Linked DNA regions of Candidatus Chlorohelix allophototropha. The protein of the gene in region 2 binds, or shares a complex with, the protein of the main gene of each other region. Links are inferred from orthologs where the notes say so. Each region holds a gene or a part of one and is shown on either strand. Other genes may lie near its edges.

The links.
Region 1: the proteins of xseA (region 2) and xseB are in contact, whole or in part, in a cryo-EM structure (PDB 8TXR), measured with the Escherichia coli proteins. The link is inferred for Candidatus Chlorohelix allophototropha from one-to-one orthologs.

Annotation. Positions count from the first base shown.
Region 1 is NZ_CP128399.1:41,109-45,613, forward strand. Bases 1,275-4,107 are described here. They hold xseB (exodeoxyribonuclease VII small subunit), read right to left. Parts: upstream 2,901-4,107; coding sequence 2,649-2,900; downstream 1,275-2,648. Other genes in these bases: OZ401_RS00190 (NADH-quinone oxidoreductase subunit H), read right to left, coding at 1,275-1,447; dcd (dCTP deaminase), read left to right, coding at 1,507-2,079; OZ401_RS00200 (deoxyuridine 5'-triphosphate nucleotidohydrolase), read left to right, coding at 2,090-2,656; OZ401_RS00210 (helix-turn-helix domain-containing protein), read right to left, coding at 2,985-4,107. Outside these bases: OZ401_RS00185 (4Fe-4S dicluster domain-containing protein), read right to left, coding at 1-376; more of OZ401_RS00190, read right to left, coding at 380-1,274; more of OZ401_RS00210, read right to left, coding at 4,108-4,505. UniProt on the Escherichia coli protein: Bidirectionally degrades single-stranded DNA into large acid-insoluble oligonucleotides, which are then degraded further into small acid-soluble oligonucleotides.
Region 2 is NZ_CP128399.1:2,849,449-2,861,983, forward strand. What follows is about bases 5,358-8,241. They hold xseA (exodeoxyribonuclease VII large subunit), read right to left. Parts: upstream 7,452-8,241; coding sequence 6,264-7,451; downstream 5,358-6,263. Other genes in these bases: OZ401_RS12475 (FtsW/RodA/SpoVE family cell cycle protein), read right to left, coding at 5,358-5,671; OZ401_RS12480 (hypothetical protein), read right to left, coding at 5,809-5,961; OZ401_RS12490 (hypothetical protein), read right to left, coding at 7,474-7,614; OZ401_RS12495 (alpha/beta fold hydrolase), read right to left, coding at 7,691-8,241. Outside these bases: OZ401_RS12455 (glycosyltransferase family 4 protein), read left to right, coding at 1-900; OZ401_RS12460 (alpha/beta fold hydrolase), read right to left, coding at 906-1,841; OZ401_RS12465 (hypothetical protein), read right to left, coding at 1,879-2,613; OZ401_RS12470 (penicillin-binding transpeptidase domain-containing protein), read right to left, coding at 2,610-4,346; more of OZ401_RS12475, read right to left, coding at 4,343-5,357; more of OZ401_RS12495, read right to left, coding at 8,242-8,488; accB (acetyl-CoA carboxylase biotin carboxyl carrier protein), read right to left, coding at 8,679-9,224; efp (elongation factor P), read right to left, coding at 9,225-9,782; aroQ (type II 3-dehydroquinate dehydratase), read right to left, coding at 9,816-10,262; OZ401_RS12515 (SanA/YdcF family protein), read left to right, coding at 10,531-11,226; OZ401_RS12520 (serine/threonine-protein kinase), read right to left, coding at 11,228-12,535. UniProt on the Escherichia coli protein: Bidirectionally degrades single-stranded DNA into large acid-insoluble oligonucleotides, which are then degraded further into small acid-soluble oligonucleotides.

The DNA.
Region 1 (4,505 bases), 2.8 Mb from region 2 along the record:
TTGGATTGGTGGAAACGGCAGTGGCGGGGCAAACAAAAACGCACAACCCGCAGCCGGTGCATAGTCCCGGTTTAAAGTTCAAGCCGTTGCGTCCTTGCGCCGGGTAAATGATGCCGCCTCGTTCGCTTGGTCCCAAACCTTCTGAGGGCAACATAACCAGTGCCTGTGTAGTTTCCTCACCTGTGCCGCTACCTGATACGTCGGCATTCTTAGCTAGTTCCGGCAATTGCACCCGGTTTGTTAGTAAAAGGTTCTGCCGTACCAATCCACCATGTGTGATATGCGTCAGAAAATATGCCAGCCCATATAGCGCTGTCAGCCCGCTTATAATCCACAGCGCAAACGCCGGAAGCCCGTTTTGTAGAAAATCGAACATACCTTACACTTTAACCAGAAAAGCAAGAACCAATAGCCAAACTGTTGCACCTACACCAGCATATACCAAATAAAATTTTAAAGCTGTATTTAATTTTACATGGCTGAATAGGACTTCTGCAACACCCGTATAGCCCAGACACAGCAATACGCCTGCGGCAAAAACCAATGGATTGTTACTGAACGGTACGAATAGCGCGGTGAATAGTATTGCAACGGCGGCTCGTTCCAGCATTAGCATGAGACGATAGAAAGCAAGCGGCGGTCCGTTAAGGTCGGTAGTTACGCCTTCCAAAGCTTCGCCCTGTCCTGCTTCAAGTGGGCTGATTCGCAGTTTGGGTGGCAGCGTTACCAGAAAGAGCAAGCCACACACCAGTTTTACCGGGATATAGGCGAACTGGTTTGAAGCGGCAATTTTATTGAGATTCAGGCTACCTAGCACCAACGCGGGACCAAAAACCGCTATTCCGTAAGGTAACAAGTAAGAAATTGCCAGTTGAGCGGTGCGCGAACCGGCAACCTGTGTGTAGATAGAGGGACCCATCGCGCCGAATATAATACTAACTGCCACCGGCAATTCCAGCAATAATACTACCGCCAGTAAGTCTGCTCCTAGTCCTTTGCTCTCATTCTCAAATTGCGCCGTCCAGAGATTGCCGGGAACTGGCACAAATGCTACAGCTACGGCTATTGCCAGAACTGCCAATGCGGGCATAAAGAATTGGATGGTACGCCAAGTGGCGGCGCGCTGAGCGTTTAGCGCCGAGTCGGTTACATATGTTTCGCTAGGGGGTAACGCAGGTGCAGACACAGGAGAAGGTCTTTTGAAAAGCTTTAGTAGGTCGTACAGAGGTTGTAAAAGAGGTGGGCTAAGCCTACCTTCGGCGCGCGCTTGGAACATGCGGCGCAAGCCTTCTGCCAACAACCCTAGGCTGGCAATGAAAAAGAAACCCGGGTAAATGGCTACGGTAAATAGCAGGCGCAGAAGCATTTCAGTTGTTGAGCTAGTTACCATAAATCGAGTGTAGCACAGCAAGGCAAGGCTTTCAAGTTTTAGATTTGACGACCCCATGAAACTGTGCGAAAATTCCCGAAACTACCAACTTATGCTGTAAAAGGGGAGGTTTGCCGATGGTTTTAAGCGATGGTGATATTGTTGAGCATTTGAAGCAGGGCAAGATTCGCATTACGCCCGAACCTGATTACGATAAAGCGTTGAGCAGTTGCTCGGTAGATTTCCGCTTGAGCAATACTTTCATGGTTTTTGAGCATAGCCGTTTCAGCTTTATCGACCCGCGCAGCCCGGTTTCGATTGCCGAATCTATGCGTAAAATTATCGTAGCAGATAATGAACCTTTTATGATGCATCCGGGTGATTTTGTACTTGCCAGCACCGTTGAGACGCTAGAATTGCCGGATGATTTGGTGGGTAGGTTGGAAGGGCGTAGCAGCCTTGCTCGGTTGGGCATTATCGTGCATAGCACCGCCGCTTTGTTTGAGCCGGGTTGGGTTGGTACGGCTACTATGGAATTGGGCAATCTGGGTAGAATAGCGGTGGCGCTTTATCCCGGCATGCGAATTTGCTCTTTCCATTTTGAAAAACTAACCTCGCCTGCTCAAGTTCCGTATCGACTTAAACCCGGCAACAAGTATGCGGGACAAACTTTGCCGGGACCAAGCAAACTAACTTTAGAAGTGGAATAGGAGAATAATTTTGCCGGATAACCTGCCCTCGTTTCTAACCAGAAACCAGCTTGTACCCTTACTTATGCCTGAAAGCGGTTTGCCGCTGGTGGAAGGGTTACTCGATCCTAAAGTGCAGGTGCAGCCTGCCGGAATCGACCTATCGGCGCAAAAAGTGCTTGCGCCTACCAATGGTGCGATTATCGGCTTTTCACAGGCGGAAACGAAACTGCCCGATTATAAAGAACTGGAATGGGACTCGGAAGGAAAGGTTTACCTTGCGCCCGGTCCTTATAAGGTTATTTTGAACGAGATTGTGCATATCCCTCGTAACATCGTAGGGCTGGCGCGCCCACGCTCCACTATTGCGCGTGGTGGCGGTTCGGTGGTAACTGCGCTATGGGATCCGGGCTATAGCGGGCGCAGTGAGGTTTTGCTGGTGGTGCATAATCCTTTTGGAATGACTATTTCTCGCAATGCTCGAATTATTCAGCTTTGCTTCTGGGAATTGGCTGAACCGTTGGCGGAAGGCGAAGGCTATAACGGTCGCTATCAACTTGAGAATATACCAACCAACCGTGATTTAACGACTAAATAAAGTCGTCGTCTTCACCCAGATCAAGAGTAGCTTGCCGGGTTTCCGATTCAGGCTCTCCCGGCGAAATTTGTTTTACCCGTAGCTCGGCTTTATCCAGCAGTTCTTTGCAACGTTCTGCCAAAGCAACCCCTTCTTCGTATAATGCCAGCGATTTATCCAGCGGCAGGTTGCCGTTCTCAAGAGCGGCAGCAGTTTCGGAGAGGCGTTGGTACGCCTCTTCAAAGTTCATTTTCTCAATTTTCATTTTAGTTTTGAAATAACACCAATCAGGTTAATTTATAGCGCCATGTATAGCATCGGGGTGAATTATAGCATACTGAGGTTGGGCTTAACGGCGTTCGCCTAACACTTCGCCAATGCGCAATGCCAAATGTAAGCCCAGTCGCGCTTCGGCATCCTCTTCAAATTCCACGCCCAGAATTTCCTGGATTCGACGCAGGCGATATAACAAAGTGTTGCGGTGCAGGCTCATGCCTTCCGCCATTTTGCTAGGGCTACCGTGATATCTGAAATAGGACTCAAGGGTTTGCATCAGTTCTCCACCATTGCGCGAGTCATGCTCTAGCAGTTTGCCCAATACTTCCTGATAAAATTCGCGTAGCTCTTTCTGGTTGCTGATGGTTAGTAGCAGACGATAAACCCCTAAATCGCCAAAATAGGTGAGGTTGCCCGCACCGAAGAGCTTCAAACCCATTGTTACAGATTTTTCTGATTCCTGTGCGCTTCGGCTGATGCCTTCGATACCTTCATAAAAACGCCCCAAGCCTGCGCTGACCGACATTTCGGTAAAATGCGCCTGTACCCGATCGTGGAAGATTTTGGCGCTTTTCTTTAGTTCGATATGATTGGATTTATCTTTACCTGAACCAAAAAATAGCACAAAACGGTCATCTCGAACTCGGCTGATAATGCTCAATTGGCGGCGTGCCGCTTCTTGTTCAACCAACCGCTGCAATTCACGCGCCATGTTTTCGCTTATAGGTAAGTCCAGTTCCAATTCTTGACCATCTAGGACAATTGTAAGAGGCTTTTTGCGGTTTTTGGCTTCGCTATGCCTGAAAGCAAACGTGATAACGCAATAGGGTAAGTTTAGATTGTAGCTCAGGCGTTTGCCACGCTCTACCACCGCATCCGCATTGGTGAAGGTTCCGTCTATAATTTCATCCAACACGTTTGCTTGGAAACGGTCTTCCACCGCGCTCACCGCAATTTCGCGAGAGCGTTCGATAGCACAAGCAGAAGCCGCCCGAATTACCGCTACCCGATGGATATTGGTGAAATCTTTCCCAAGAATAGAAACATAACCGGAAATAGTCGCTTGCACAATAATCGGGGCAGTAAGTTGCATTAGCCCCGCCCCGTTTTCGAAGGTATGCAGCGGCGGGTCGGCTGCACGCAAATCTTTGCTGGATAACCATTCACGCACTGACTGCGCATGTTCCCTCAAACCTGAAACGTAATTTTCTGGAGAAGGCGGTTGATTGATCCCATTAGGGAAACCGCTTCTTGCGCGGGTATTATATGCCGGTATAGGCTCGCTTAAATCGGGCAAACTGCGGGCGCGTAGCCGGAATGAGCTATCTTCGATGATGACAGCACACTCAGTTAGCTGGCACAACCTTTCGGCAATTGCTACAAGACCTTTGCCTTCGATTACCAGTTCGGTAAACTGGCGAATCACATCCTGAGTCCACTGTTGCAATAGCTGGCGGTGTTCCACAATATATTTCGTAAGCGCTCTTTCGAGTTCGCTTAGGCTTGTGCCTTCCGGCAAACTGAGCAAGGGTAACGCAAATTCCTTAGCGGTAGAGATGGCAGAGTCGTTTATTTGCCCCATTATGGCTACACC
Region 2 (12,535 bases):
GCGCCAGACGCTCTTTTTATTCCGGCACATGTGTTGCCGCTGTACCACCCCTTACGTTCGGTAGTTACAATCCATGATTTGGGCTACCTTTACCACCCGGAAGCGCATACCCCACTTTCCCGTATGTATCTGAACTGGTCGACTCGCTTTAGTGCGCTTAAATCGCGCTTAGTGATTTCGGTAAGTCAAGCCACCGCAAACGACCTTGAGCGCCATTATGGAATCAGCCCTGAGAAAATCCGAGTAATCCCACATGGTTATGATCGTGAGCAGTTCAAGCCTATCAAAGATTCCAGCCTGATTGCATATGTGCGCACCAAATACAATATAGAGCCGGGACCCTACATCTTTTATGTAGGCACTATCCAGCCGCGCAAAAATCTGGAGCGTTTGATGGAGGCGTTTGCAGCATTGGTACGAGATGAAAATTTCGATTATCCGGCGCGCCACCAATTACAACTGGTGTTAGGGGGTAAGCCGGGCTGGATGAGCGAACCGATTATGCAGAAAGCCGTTGCGCTAAACCTACCGGAACAAATCAAACTGGTGGGCTATGTCTCTGATATGGATTTGCCCGCACTCTATAGCGGCGCAGAAGCTTTCACATTTCCTTCGCTCTACGAAGGGTTCGGTCTACCAGCGCTGGAAGCAATGGCGTGTGGGGTGCCAGTAATTTGCTCTAACGCCGGAAGCCTACCTGAAGTAGTGGGGGATGCTGCTTTGTTACACCACCCGCTCGATGCCAAAGCAATAGAATGGAACTTGCGCCGCCTTTTATGTAACCCACAACTGCGAGGCGAAATGATAAATAAGGGCTTACGCCGTGCAGCTTTATTCTCGTGGGAGAAATGCGCCGACGAAACCCTAGCTACTTTGATGGAAGTGGCAGGTAAGAAGTAATATTTTTAGGCAAACGGTTGGAAGTGATTAGTAAACATTCCATTGGTTTGGTAATTACCACTTTCCTTGCGGTCAATCCAATTTATTATACGTTTGCGTACCTCCGGAGCATCTGGGTCATTCAGGATTGCGTGGAAAGCCTCCGGGAAAACATGCATCTCCTTATCAGTTGCAGCAATACGATGGAAAAAGGCTCGGGTAGGGCGATGACGTACCGTTATATCCTTGCCACCTTGTAAAATGATAGTTGGCATGCTGAGAAGATGGTGGGATTGCGCCGCTCGGTTCATCGCCTTTGTCATATTAAGCAAAAACCGCACGCTGACATGCTTGTTGAACAGCACATCCGCTTTCAAAACTTTGATAAATTCAAGGTCTCGAATACCCTGCTCTTCGCGCCCGGTAATGGGTAAAGCCGGTTTACGCCGATTAGTTGCCAAGTAAAAGGCGGTACGCAATATTTCATCGATTCTAGGTGTTATGGTCGGCGCTACCACACACGCTGCGAGTATAAGATAATCCGGCTTCAATTCAGGCTTGCTGTTAGCGGCATGTAAAATGGCAAGCGGAGTTCCCATGCTTTCACCAAGCAGGTAAAACGGCAAATTCGGATGCCGATTGCGTACCCAAGATGCCGCTGCCGCCACATCTCCTTCTAGTTCGCCAAAAGATTCTATATCGCCACGCACTCCATCGCTGCGCCCATGTCCGCGTAAATCCGGGGCATAAACCATTGCGCCTAGTGGCACAAGGTAAGGCGCAAGGGAAGAAGCGTAATAAGCGCCATGCCCACCCAGACCATGCACTATAAGTACCACCCGCGAGGCAGGAACGTCGGAAGGCTTCCAGCAATGCATATGTAGTCGCATGCCATCATGGCTCAAAAACTGTTCAGTTTCTTCCTGTAATAGCTCGTAAAGATTCTTCGTAAAAATACCCATATCCTTTAATTTAAACCGAAAGTTAGAAGTTAATCTGCTAATTTGATGATTTTTTCTTGCTACCAATAAAGCGGAAGTATCCCAACGTAACAAAACCAGTAAATAATACCAGTATAACAAGAAGGGCAATTAAACCCTGCTCATACCAAAAATGCAACTTCACCCAAAGCCATGGGAAAGTCAAGGTATCGGCTAAACTCGCCCCATTACGGTTGCCTGTTAACAGCACATATTTACCACCATGCTCAGCCTGGTCAAAAACCGCTACATAATAAGTGCCATCCTGCGTCAATTCGCGCCCGATACGTTGCCCTTCCCAGAAACCGATCTGGGTATAGGGTTCATCTACTAAAATTCTAGCCTTTGGTTCATTGGGGTCGTCCTGTGAAAGCACCATACCGTATTCGGGAGGAAGTGTGAAAGGCAATTTCCTTAAATCTGATTCGGGAGGCATGGGTAGACCGGGTCCAAAAAGCGCCAGAGAAGGGCGAAAATTATCTAACCCCTCTAGGCGTGGGATGTTTAGTTCAAGGTTTATTTCTAGACCCTTGCTGGCAGTAAAAGAATAGAATTGCGCCTTATCAGAGACTAGTTCGCTCACAAACTGACGTGCCCGATCAGGGTCATCGTAAGAAATTACGTCGCTAGAAGATAAATTGTAGTTGGCAGTGAAAACATTTTGACGAGCAGCAGAAGCGCCAGAGTATAAAAGAATGAATACTATCCCTAGTACACTTAGAACAATAATAGCTTTTAAAATCCGGTCTATCATTTAACCTGTGACAAAACGCGCTTGAGTATGGTATTTGCTTTGGGCATTGCATCGGTTAAGCCTTCGGCACCGCGCTTGTTATCTATCACCACCGCAATAGAGAAAGCTCGATCACCCTTTGTCGCCCAAGCGATATACCAGCCATTGTTAATACCCTGCTGAGGGTTTACTTCGGCAGTGCCGGTTTTGCCACCTACTATTGCACCAGAGCCGGGCAAACCGCCCCCATTAAGTCCCACATAACCGTTCGTGGCAGATTTTACCATAATATCGCGTACTGCTTTAGAGGTTTCCGGCAAAAGTGGTTTGAGCCATGCTTCGGGCTTGGTTGCTTTGACCAGCACTTTTTCACGGGTGCGGATTTCTTTCACCAATATGGGTTTGGGAAGCGCCCCGTCATCGCGGGCAAAACTGGCAGCCAACATCGCCCAATGTAGCGGTGTTACTAGTATCTCGCCTTGACCAAAGCCGGTGGAAGCCTGCGCCGGACGCTTGTCTAGAAAACCCGTAGTTAGGAAAGGACGGCTCTTTTCCACCGGAATATCAAAGGGAATTGCTGTATTGAAGCCGAAACGTTCCATATAACGCAATTCGTCTGCGCCGCCAATCGCCAACCCGATTTGCCCGAACACAGCATTGAGCGAAAAGATATAGCCTTCGGTGGTAGTCCAATCGGTGCGAGTCTTGTCTGGGCGATTCGGGTCGTTAAACACCGCGCCATCCACCGTTAGTTTGCCTTCGTCTTTCCAAAGCGTATCGGGAGTAGCTTTTCCCAAATCGAGTAAAGCGGAAAGTGAAAGGGTCTTAAAGGTTGAACCGGGAATGTATAAGCCCTGAGTTGGGCGGGTGAGAAGCGGCTTTTTAGGGTCATCGCGAAGGGCGTTCCAGCGTTTCTGAATTTCTTTGGTTTGCGCATCCCATAGGTCATCCGCCACCGTTGGGTCAAATGCCAGTTGAGCCGGGTCGAAGTGAGGATTGCCGACCATCGCCAATATTTCCCCGCTTTTGGCATCCATCAATACAATAGCGCCATCCTGAGTACCCAACTGCTGTTGCGCCAGTTCCTGATATTCCGGCACAATGCTCAAATACAAATCGTTGCCAACTATCGGTTGGTGAGTTAAATCGCGGGTCAGCGCCACAAACGGATTTGTCCCAGAACGCCCGGAAAGGTAATCGTCGTAACTCGCCTCTAGCCCGCTACTACCGAACTGAAGCGGACTATAATAACCCACCAGCGGGCTGATATAAGGATTCAGGTAGGTGCGACGTACCACGCCATCCTTGACTTCAATACTTACCAGCGGGTTGCCAAAAGTATCGCGAACCGTCCCACGCTGCACCGTTAGTTGTTGACGAATAATGCGGGGGTCTTGGACTAATTCGTTTTTGGGGGTGAAATAAGGTTTGCTGATTTCGTCCGTAATTACAATTTGGTTGCGCAGCAGTTGAAAGCTGAGCAGGATAAAACCTGCCAGAATGAAAGTCATAGCGCGTTGTGTATTATGCGCAATCCGTTCCTGACTAGAAGCATCTTTTTTGATGGGCGCGTTGCCATACCAGAAAGCCAAGAGCAGCAGAAGCCCGGTGACGAGCATACAGATTAGCCAAACGGAGTCGCTACGCCCGTTTGCATCCCAATCTGGACCGAACAGGAAGCCAAAAGAAAGTCCAAAACCGATTATACCTGCTGCCAATATCAAGCTCAGGTATCGAATTGTTTTTGGATTCATACTTTGCTATCTCGCTCTAACGAAAGGCGCACCAATAACCCTGCCATCAGAAAGTTTACTAGAATTGAACTACCCCCATAACTGATAAAAGGTAAGGTCATGCCGCTTAGGGGGATAAGTTTGGTCACACCACCTACGATAATTAAAGTTTGAATGCCAAAAATTGCGCTGATGCCGATAGCCAGAAATTGGTAAAAGCCATTGGTGGTATGCAAGGCAATGTGGAAACCGCGATATACCAGCAAAACATCCAAGCCTAATATACCAAGCGCTCCAGCCAAGCCCATTTCCTCACCAATAGCCGCCATTACATAATCGGTATGTACTTCCGGGATAAAATAGGGCGCGCCTTGTCCAATACCTTGCCCGAATACGCCACCTTCCGCGAAAGAGAATAGCGCCTGAACAATCTGGTAAGAACGTCCCTGCCCGGTAGGCCATGGGTTTAGCCATGCATCCACCCGCACGCGCACATGCGCCAGTTGGTCAATATTGGCAGATAATACATAAATCAAGGCAAACCCGGCGATGATTAAGACCAATCCTACTATTACATAGCTGGCGCGTCCGGTAGCGGCAAAAAGCATTATGAGGAATACGCCGAAAAATAATTCCGCTGCGCCTAGTTCTTTTTGAACAATCATGGTCAAAAGGGCTATACCCAAAATACCAAGCATTGGCATAAGATAAGGAAAAGGCGGTAGCGGGATAGGACCTAACCTGAAATTGGTAGAAAGAATTACCTCACGTTTATCATCTAGATAGGCGGCGAGGAAAACCACCAGCATCACTTTTAAAAGCTCGCTAGGCTGGAAACTGAAAATTCCAAAACGAAACCAAAGCCGCGCCCCGTTTACTTCCTGACCAAAAATAGTTACCGCCGCTGTGAGAAGCAAACCTAGAAAAAGGAAGGTGTATTTGTAGCGTCGCAGCGCCATAATATTGCGCAGCCCTAACGCTACAATAAGAAAGGTGGTATAACCCAGCACTACCCATAGCACTTGCCGACTGGCAATATTGCCCGTTCGAGTGGTTTCAAGACGCTGGCTCATTATCAACCCAAAAGCGGACAGAGCAGAGACTAACGGCATAATAAGCTGGTCTGAACGTGGCAACCAGATGGTAAGTACCAGATGCGTTACCAACAGCAGACCGATAAATACAAAGGGCATCCACAGGTCTTTGGCATCCCAGCCAACCCGCTGATTTGGTACAGAAATGACAATCAACATTCCAAGCAGCACCAGTAGCGCTGGCGCAACCAGCAATTGGAGTTCTACCAGCCGTAATGGCGGTTTTTTCTTTAAAGTTGGGGTTATTTGCATAATTGGCTATAAAAACGAAAACGAGCAGACTCAACCAAGCTGCCCGACTTCAATTCACAAGGGGTATCTAGAAATAATTTGCCCAAGAGTTTTGCGGATAATTATCTATAATAGCTTAATCTGGAAGGACCACGCCACTAATGGCGAGGTCGCCGCTCCACAGATTTTTCATCTACACGAACAGGCACACGTACACGACGCTTTTCAGCATCTTTTTGTTGGCGTTCTATTGCTTTAGCGGCAGCTATAGCAGCGGTAACGGCAGCGATGACGGCAGCTAGTAATTCCATAGTGTAAAACCTTCCTATCCCAAAGAATTTGTAGCCCCAGCCTTTCTGAGTCAGGACCAAACTAGAGCGGTGACCGATAGCTGGTATATTAGGTAGACCAAAGACCGCCCAGATAGGGTTCTGGTGCTATCTGCAAATTTATCTTAACCCATGTACCGTACCAACGCAATAGGATATACATATAATGTTCACTATTTTTAAGACTCTTTTAACACTTGGTGCGGGAGGGTTATTGTGGCGCTAGATTCGAACACAATTACATTTAGGTGGTTTTCTTCTCGGCATAATTTGAGAGCTGAAAATTAACGCACCTCAGCCTCAAATTCGCCGTTGCTTAGTCGAACTCGGATTTTGTTTGTATTGGCTATTTGGGATATGTCGTGAATAACTTCGCCCGATTCTTTCTTGGTCACTATGGCATAGCCGCGTTGCAAAATCTGTTGAGGGTCAAGCACTTTGAGACGGTAGGAAAGGGCGCGAGTCTCCAGTTGTAAAACCTTTAAACGGTGGTTTGTATTTTGAGAAATTTGAGCGATTAATTGTTCTACCCGGTTGCGCTGCTGCGCGAGCAAGGTGGAGGGCGAAGCCAATTCAAGTCGTCTTTGTAAGGCGTTTATAGCCGCTCGACTCTCCTCCAAGCGGTAATCGAGCGAGGCGGAAAGTTGCGATTGTAATTCTTCAAGCTCACTCCGAATATCGGCAATATCGGGGGAGACGAGTTCGGCGGCGGCGCTAGGAGTAGGGGCGCGCATATCCGCCACGAAATCCACAATCGTGAAGTCGGTTTCGTGACCAACCCCGGTGATTACTGGATGCCTACTGGTAAACACGGCACGCGCCACCCTTTCATCATTAAATACTGCCAGTTCTTCGGGCGCACCACCACCACGCGCCAGTATTATAACTTCAACTTCTGGCATAGCATTGAGGCTGTGCAAGGCAGCCACAATCTGCAGCGGTGCATTTTCGCCCTGTACCAGCGTGGGAGACAATACTACGGTGGCGAGCGGGTAGCGACGGCGCAATACATTCAGGATGTCCTGAAAAGCGGCAGCTTTCCCGGAAGTTACCACCCCGATAGTTTTCGGGCGTTGAGGGAGGGGGCGTTTGCGTTCCGGTGCAAACAGTCCTTCCGCTTCCAGCCTTTGCTTGAGCAATTCAAATTCGAGCGCAAGTTTGCCCTGCCCTTCCGGCTGGATCAAATCCACATAGAATTGCAGCTTTCCGGTCTGTTCGTAAATCGAAACTTTACCATGCATTAGGTAATTGGTTCCGTTTACAGGCTTGTATTTTTGGCGCAGAGCGTTACCCTTGAACAATACGCAATCCACCACACCGCTGGCATCTTTAAGACGAAAGTAGGTATGCCCGTTCTGATAGGTATTGCTGTTTGATACCTCGCCGCGCAACCACATATCACTGAGGCGCTCGTCCAGAGCCATCAAGGCTTTGAGATATTCGAGTAGTTCGCTAACACTGAAAATTTCCAAGATTATCCCCAATTATCCCAAGTTATCCCAAGTTATCCCCAGCGGGTAGCAAGCGAGTAGGCGGTTCACTACTCCACGTTGGTGTTGCAACTTGCACACCGCTGTCGCTGATGCCGCTAATCGGCACATACCGGCTTTTCATTGCTACGTTCAGCTTTACCACATCCCAACACTATCCCGCTCGGTGTTATATATCGCCGCCTTCTATACAAGCTTAAAAGCGTATAACAAAGGTTATATTAAGGGCGATAAGTCTCGCGAAGGCGTTTTTTACGTTGGCGTTCCAGAAAGTCCAGCACCACCATACCGGTAAGTTCGGGGCGTTGCTGCGGGACAGCATGGGCAACACCCGGCAAGATACACAACTCGCTGCCTTCGATAAAGCGGTGCATTTCCAAAACCTGATCAACTGTGCCAAAAGGGTCACGCTGCCCAGTCATCAATAGCACCGGAAGCTTCATAGCACGCATCTCTGCTTCGGTGGGATAGCCGGAATCATCCAGCCACATCGCAATCATTTGCGCACTCAATTTTTTCCAGTAGCCCGGTTCACGGTGCGCATATTGCCTTTCGAGAATAGCCGCCCACTCCTTGAAGTTCTGCTCAATGTAAGCGCCATCAAGTTTATACATTGCAGCAAGAATCTCAGGTGTATTACGGTAGTTCACGCCGATTGCCACCAAAGTATCTACCAAAGCGGGATATAGGGAAGCAAGCTTTAGCGCGGTTATACCACCATCGCTGAAACCAACCACATGCACTTTTTTGATACCCAGATATTTCAGCAACCCTGCGGCATCGTCAGCCAATTCACTATAACCGGAAAACTTTTGAGAGGGATTATCGGTGCGTCCATGCCCGCGATGCTCATAGGCAATCAAGCGATAGTGACGGGCAAAAACTTCAAAGTGCTTACCCCAATCGCTGGCGGAATCAATCAGACCAAAAGCGCCGTTGAGGAGTAAAAGCGGCTCGGCTTCTTCAGCCCCGCTTACTTCGTAATAGATCTTTAAATCGCGTAGAGGTGCATAAGGCATCTTCTACCTCTGGATTCTGTGGAGAAGGATAGAAAAGACGCTACAGTTATAAAGATAAATTAGAGAAACAAAGAACTAAATCAAGACTTTCACTTGGAACAGAAATGAATCTAGATTAGAGACAAGAGGCTTAAGCCCCTTGTCCGAAAATCCATCTGATGCGAAAGTTCTACATGAGCTAAAAGGCAGATTAAATCGGCTCCAGCAAAAACAGGGTTTGCCCGTATTCTACAGGCTGACCGTTCTCAACGCTGATTTTCACGCAGCGACCGGTATGATCGCTGGTTATTTCGTTCATTATCTTCATAGCCTCGATAATGCCGATAACCTGTCCTTTTTCCACCACTTCTCCTTCGGTCACAAAGGAGCGAGCTTTGGGGTCGGGCGAACGGTAGAAAGTGCCGACCATAGGCGCAACAACTTTGTGGAAAGAGTCTTCCGGTGGCGCGCCGGGATCGGTAATCGAACGACCATCCATTGCGGATACAACATTGCCCTGCCCGCGTGAAGCGCGATTCGATCGATTAGGTGAAACCTCTAATGTTTGTACCACCATCTTTTCGCGCTTGATAAGAAGCTTATGTGAGCCATTCTCAATAGCCAATTCCGTAATATCACTGGCTTCGACCATTTTGATAAGCTCGCGAATTTCCTCATTAAGGAAATTTCCTGATGGAGATGAGCCTTTTTCTGGTTCACCGGATGGTATCCGGCTGCTTGAGCTGGAAGTAGTCAATTAAGCACGCTCCACATAAGACCCCGAACGGGTGTCTACCTTAACTTTATCGCCAATATTAATGAATAACGGGACATTGACGGTTAATCCTGTATCAGTAGTTGCCGGTTTGCTGGTACCACTGGCGGTATCGCCTCTGATACCCGGCTCGGTATAAGTTACGGTTAAAACTACCGAAGGGGGGATTTCAATATCAATAGGTTCACTGTTATAGGTAATTAGGTCAACTGTATCATTTTCGTGGATATAATATTTCACGTCACCCATCTGCTCATCGTTCAATATCGACTGCTCGTAGTTATCCACGTTCATAAAATGATAGTCGTCGCCATCCTTGTAAAGAAACTGCACCACTTCGCGCTCTAGCCGCACATCGTTAAATTTGGCACCGGCTTGGAATGTACGCACAGTATTAGAACCGCTGCGCAGGTTCTTAAAACTAATTTTCACCTGAGCGCTGCCTCGCCCGATCTTCTGGTGATCAAATTCCAGAATCTTCTGAAGTTGACCATCAAGGTCAATTACCATTCCGCGTTTAATTTCGCTGGTCGAAACCATACCTTCTCCTGAATAAACTGGTGTTATGATATCCTAGAAGCTGCCAACAAGCGCTTCTAAAGCAAGTAAGTAACCTTTGGGACCAAAGCCGGCGATTTGACCCTTAGCTATGGGCGCAATCAGACTGTGATGCCGGAATTGCTCACGGGCATATACATTGGATAGATGTACTTCCACAATTGAGACCCCATCCAACGCTGCAAGACAATCACGCAGTGCAATACTGTAATGGGTAAAGGCTCCCGGGTTAATAATTATACCACAAATCTCCTTGCGTCGCGCTTGCACAAAATCTATAAGCGCCCCCTCGTGGTTGCTCTGGAAGTCTTCGAGTTCATATTCGGCATTGATAGCCGCATTTCTCACTTTTTCCACAATTTGGGACAAGGTAGTGTAGCCATATACCTGTGGCTCGCGTTCACCTAACAAATTTAGGTTTGGTCCGTTAATCAGCAAAATCTTTTTTGGTTTTGGTTCCATAACTTCAACCTCCTTAATAGGTTATAATAGCGGTTGGGTGCTACTACTATGTAATATAATCAGGGCAGTTGCAAAGGTGGAAAGCGGTGTAAACCCTTACGGGTCACACAGGCAATGGAAAGCCTACCGAGGTCGCAAGGAGTGACCTTTTGAACTTACATCCCCTTCCTACTCTGTGGTGGGCGCAAAGAATTACGTCCTAAAATCGTTTCTTGCAACAAACCTGTTAATGTAATATAACGTCCGTTATATTACTGGAAGGTTTTTGATGGCTCAATCTGATACGCGGAGAGGTAATAAAAAAGCCTCCAACGCGACTCTTGAGAAAAAAAAACCAGCAAGGCGCGTTTCAAAATGGCGAATACGCTTACGACTAACGCTGATATTATTAATAATAATCATATTATTGCCTCTCTTGCTGGTTTATTTTATCACCGAAGGTCAAAACTCACTTATATACAACGAGGTCTCCGGAATACCTTCGCGTCCGGTTGCGCTTGTCTTTGGAGCAGGCTTAAATCGCGATGGTACTCCCAGTTGGATGTTGGCTGATCGAATAGATGCTGGAATCGCCTTGTATAAAAGCGGCAAGGTGCAAAAACTGATGATGACCGGAGATGGAATCGACAATAACGAGGTAAACGCCATGAGCTTGTATGCCCAACAAAGGGGTGTTCCGGCTTCAGCGATTATTAAAGACTCAGGGGGGCTACGTACTTACGATAGTTGCTGGCGCGCTTTAAATAGTTTTCAAATACACAGCGCGATACTGGTAACGCAAGGTTACCATTTGCCCCGTGCGCTTTACCTGTGCAAATCGCTAGGAATCGACTCGATAGGGTTGAAAGCAGGGCTAGAACGCTACCCGGGGCAGGATTTTTACAACGGTCGGGAATTTTTTGCAATTCTCGGCTCGTGGTTTGACATTAATATCTTCAAACCTACCCCGGAAGCCAATCGCTAAGCTAAGGCACTTTTATTCTGCTCAACCCATCCTTGGCATCCATATTAGTAGGGTCGACATCCAACGCTTTCTGGTATGCCTCACGCGCTTTCAACGGTTGGGTAGTAGCTTCATAGCAAAGCCCCAAATTTGAGTAATAGACCGACACTTTGGCGTTAAGCTGAATTGCTTTCTGGTAAGCATCAATTGCCGCGGGATATTTCTTTTGCTGATAAAGCGCAATTCCTAGCAAGTTATAGGCGCGAGCATTGCTGGCGTTGTTAGGGTCGATATCGATAGCTGCTTGAGCTTCCTGCGCTGCCTCGGTATAACGTTTAAGCTCAATCAACGTACCCGCCACATTCCGATGATAAAGCGCCACTTTAGGTTCTATTTGTACCGCCTTGGCATAAGCAAGGTTGGAGTCGCCCCATTTCTCTTGCAACTCAAGCGTCAGACCTAATAGGTTATAACCAGCAGCATAATTTGGATCGAGCGAAATTGCTTTGCGAGCTTCCGCTTCTGCAGCCGGATATTTCTTTTCGTAATAAAGCGCATTAGACACGTTAAGTTGATAAATGGCAGAGTTAGGCACCAGCGTTACAGCATCGCGATAAGCTTTCTCGGCATCAGGGTATTTGTCCTGATCCAGCAAAGAATCACCCAAAATGTTATTTGCGGCTGCCAGATTCTTGTCTTTATCTTTGCTTGTGTCAGTAGCATAAAGAGTAATAGCCCTGCGTACTTCCTGTTCTGCCACGTCCGGCTTTCCTAGATCAACCAGACATTCAGCGAGATTACGATGGTAAAGTGGTTCGCTAGGTTTCAAGCGGGTGGCTTCCTCGTAGGATTTCTGCGCATCCGATTTTTTACCCTGATTGAAAAGCGCCAAACCCAGATTGTTATGGAAACGGGCTATACTGGCATCAATACTGACGGCGAGACGCGCTTCGTTTTCTGCCAGAGCGTAATCTTTGGTAAGATTATAGGCAGCTGAAAGATTATCATGGTAAATTGCTACGTTGGGCGCAAGCCTGACAGCTTCTTTGAACTTGTCAATTGAACCTTGCACATCACCGCTAGCCAGTAATCCTTCGCCGTCTTTATTTAGCTGCACAGCGAAATCTATTGCCGAGGTAGTGGGTGTAGGAAGGACGCTGGTGGCAGTAGGCGGCACGGTTGTGATAACCGCTGTGGTTATAGCTACAGTTGCAGTAGGGGTGGGTTTGCTACCACCAACCACCACTATAAGTATCACGGCGATTGCTGCAACTACTACTACCCCGACTATGGCAAGAATCAAGCCTGTTTTTGATCCGCGTTTTGGAGA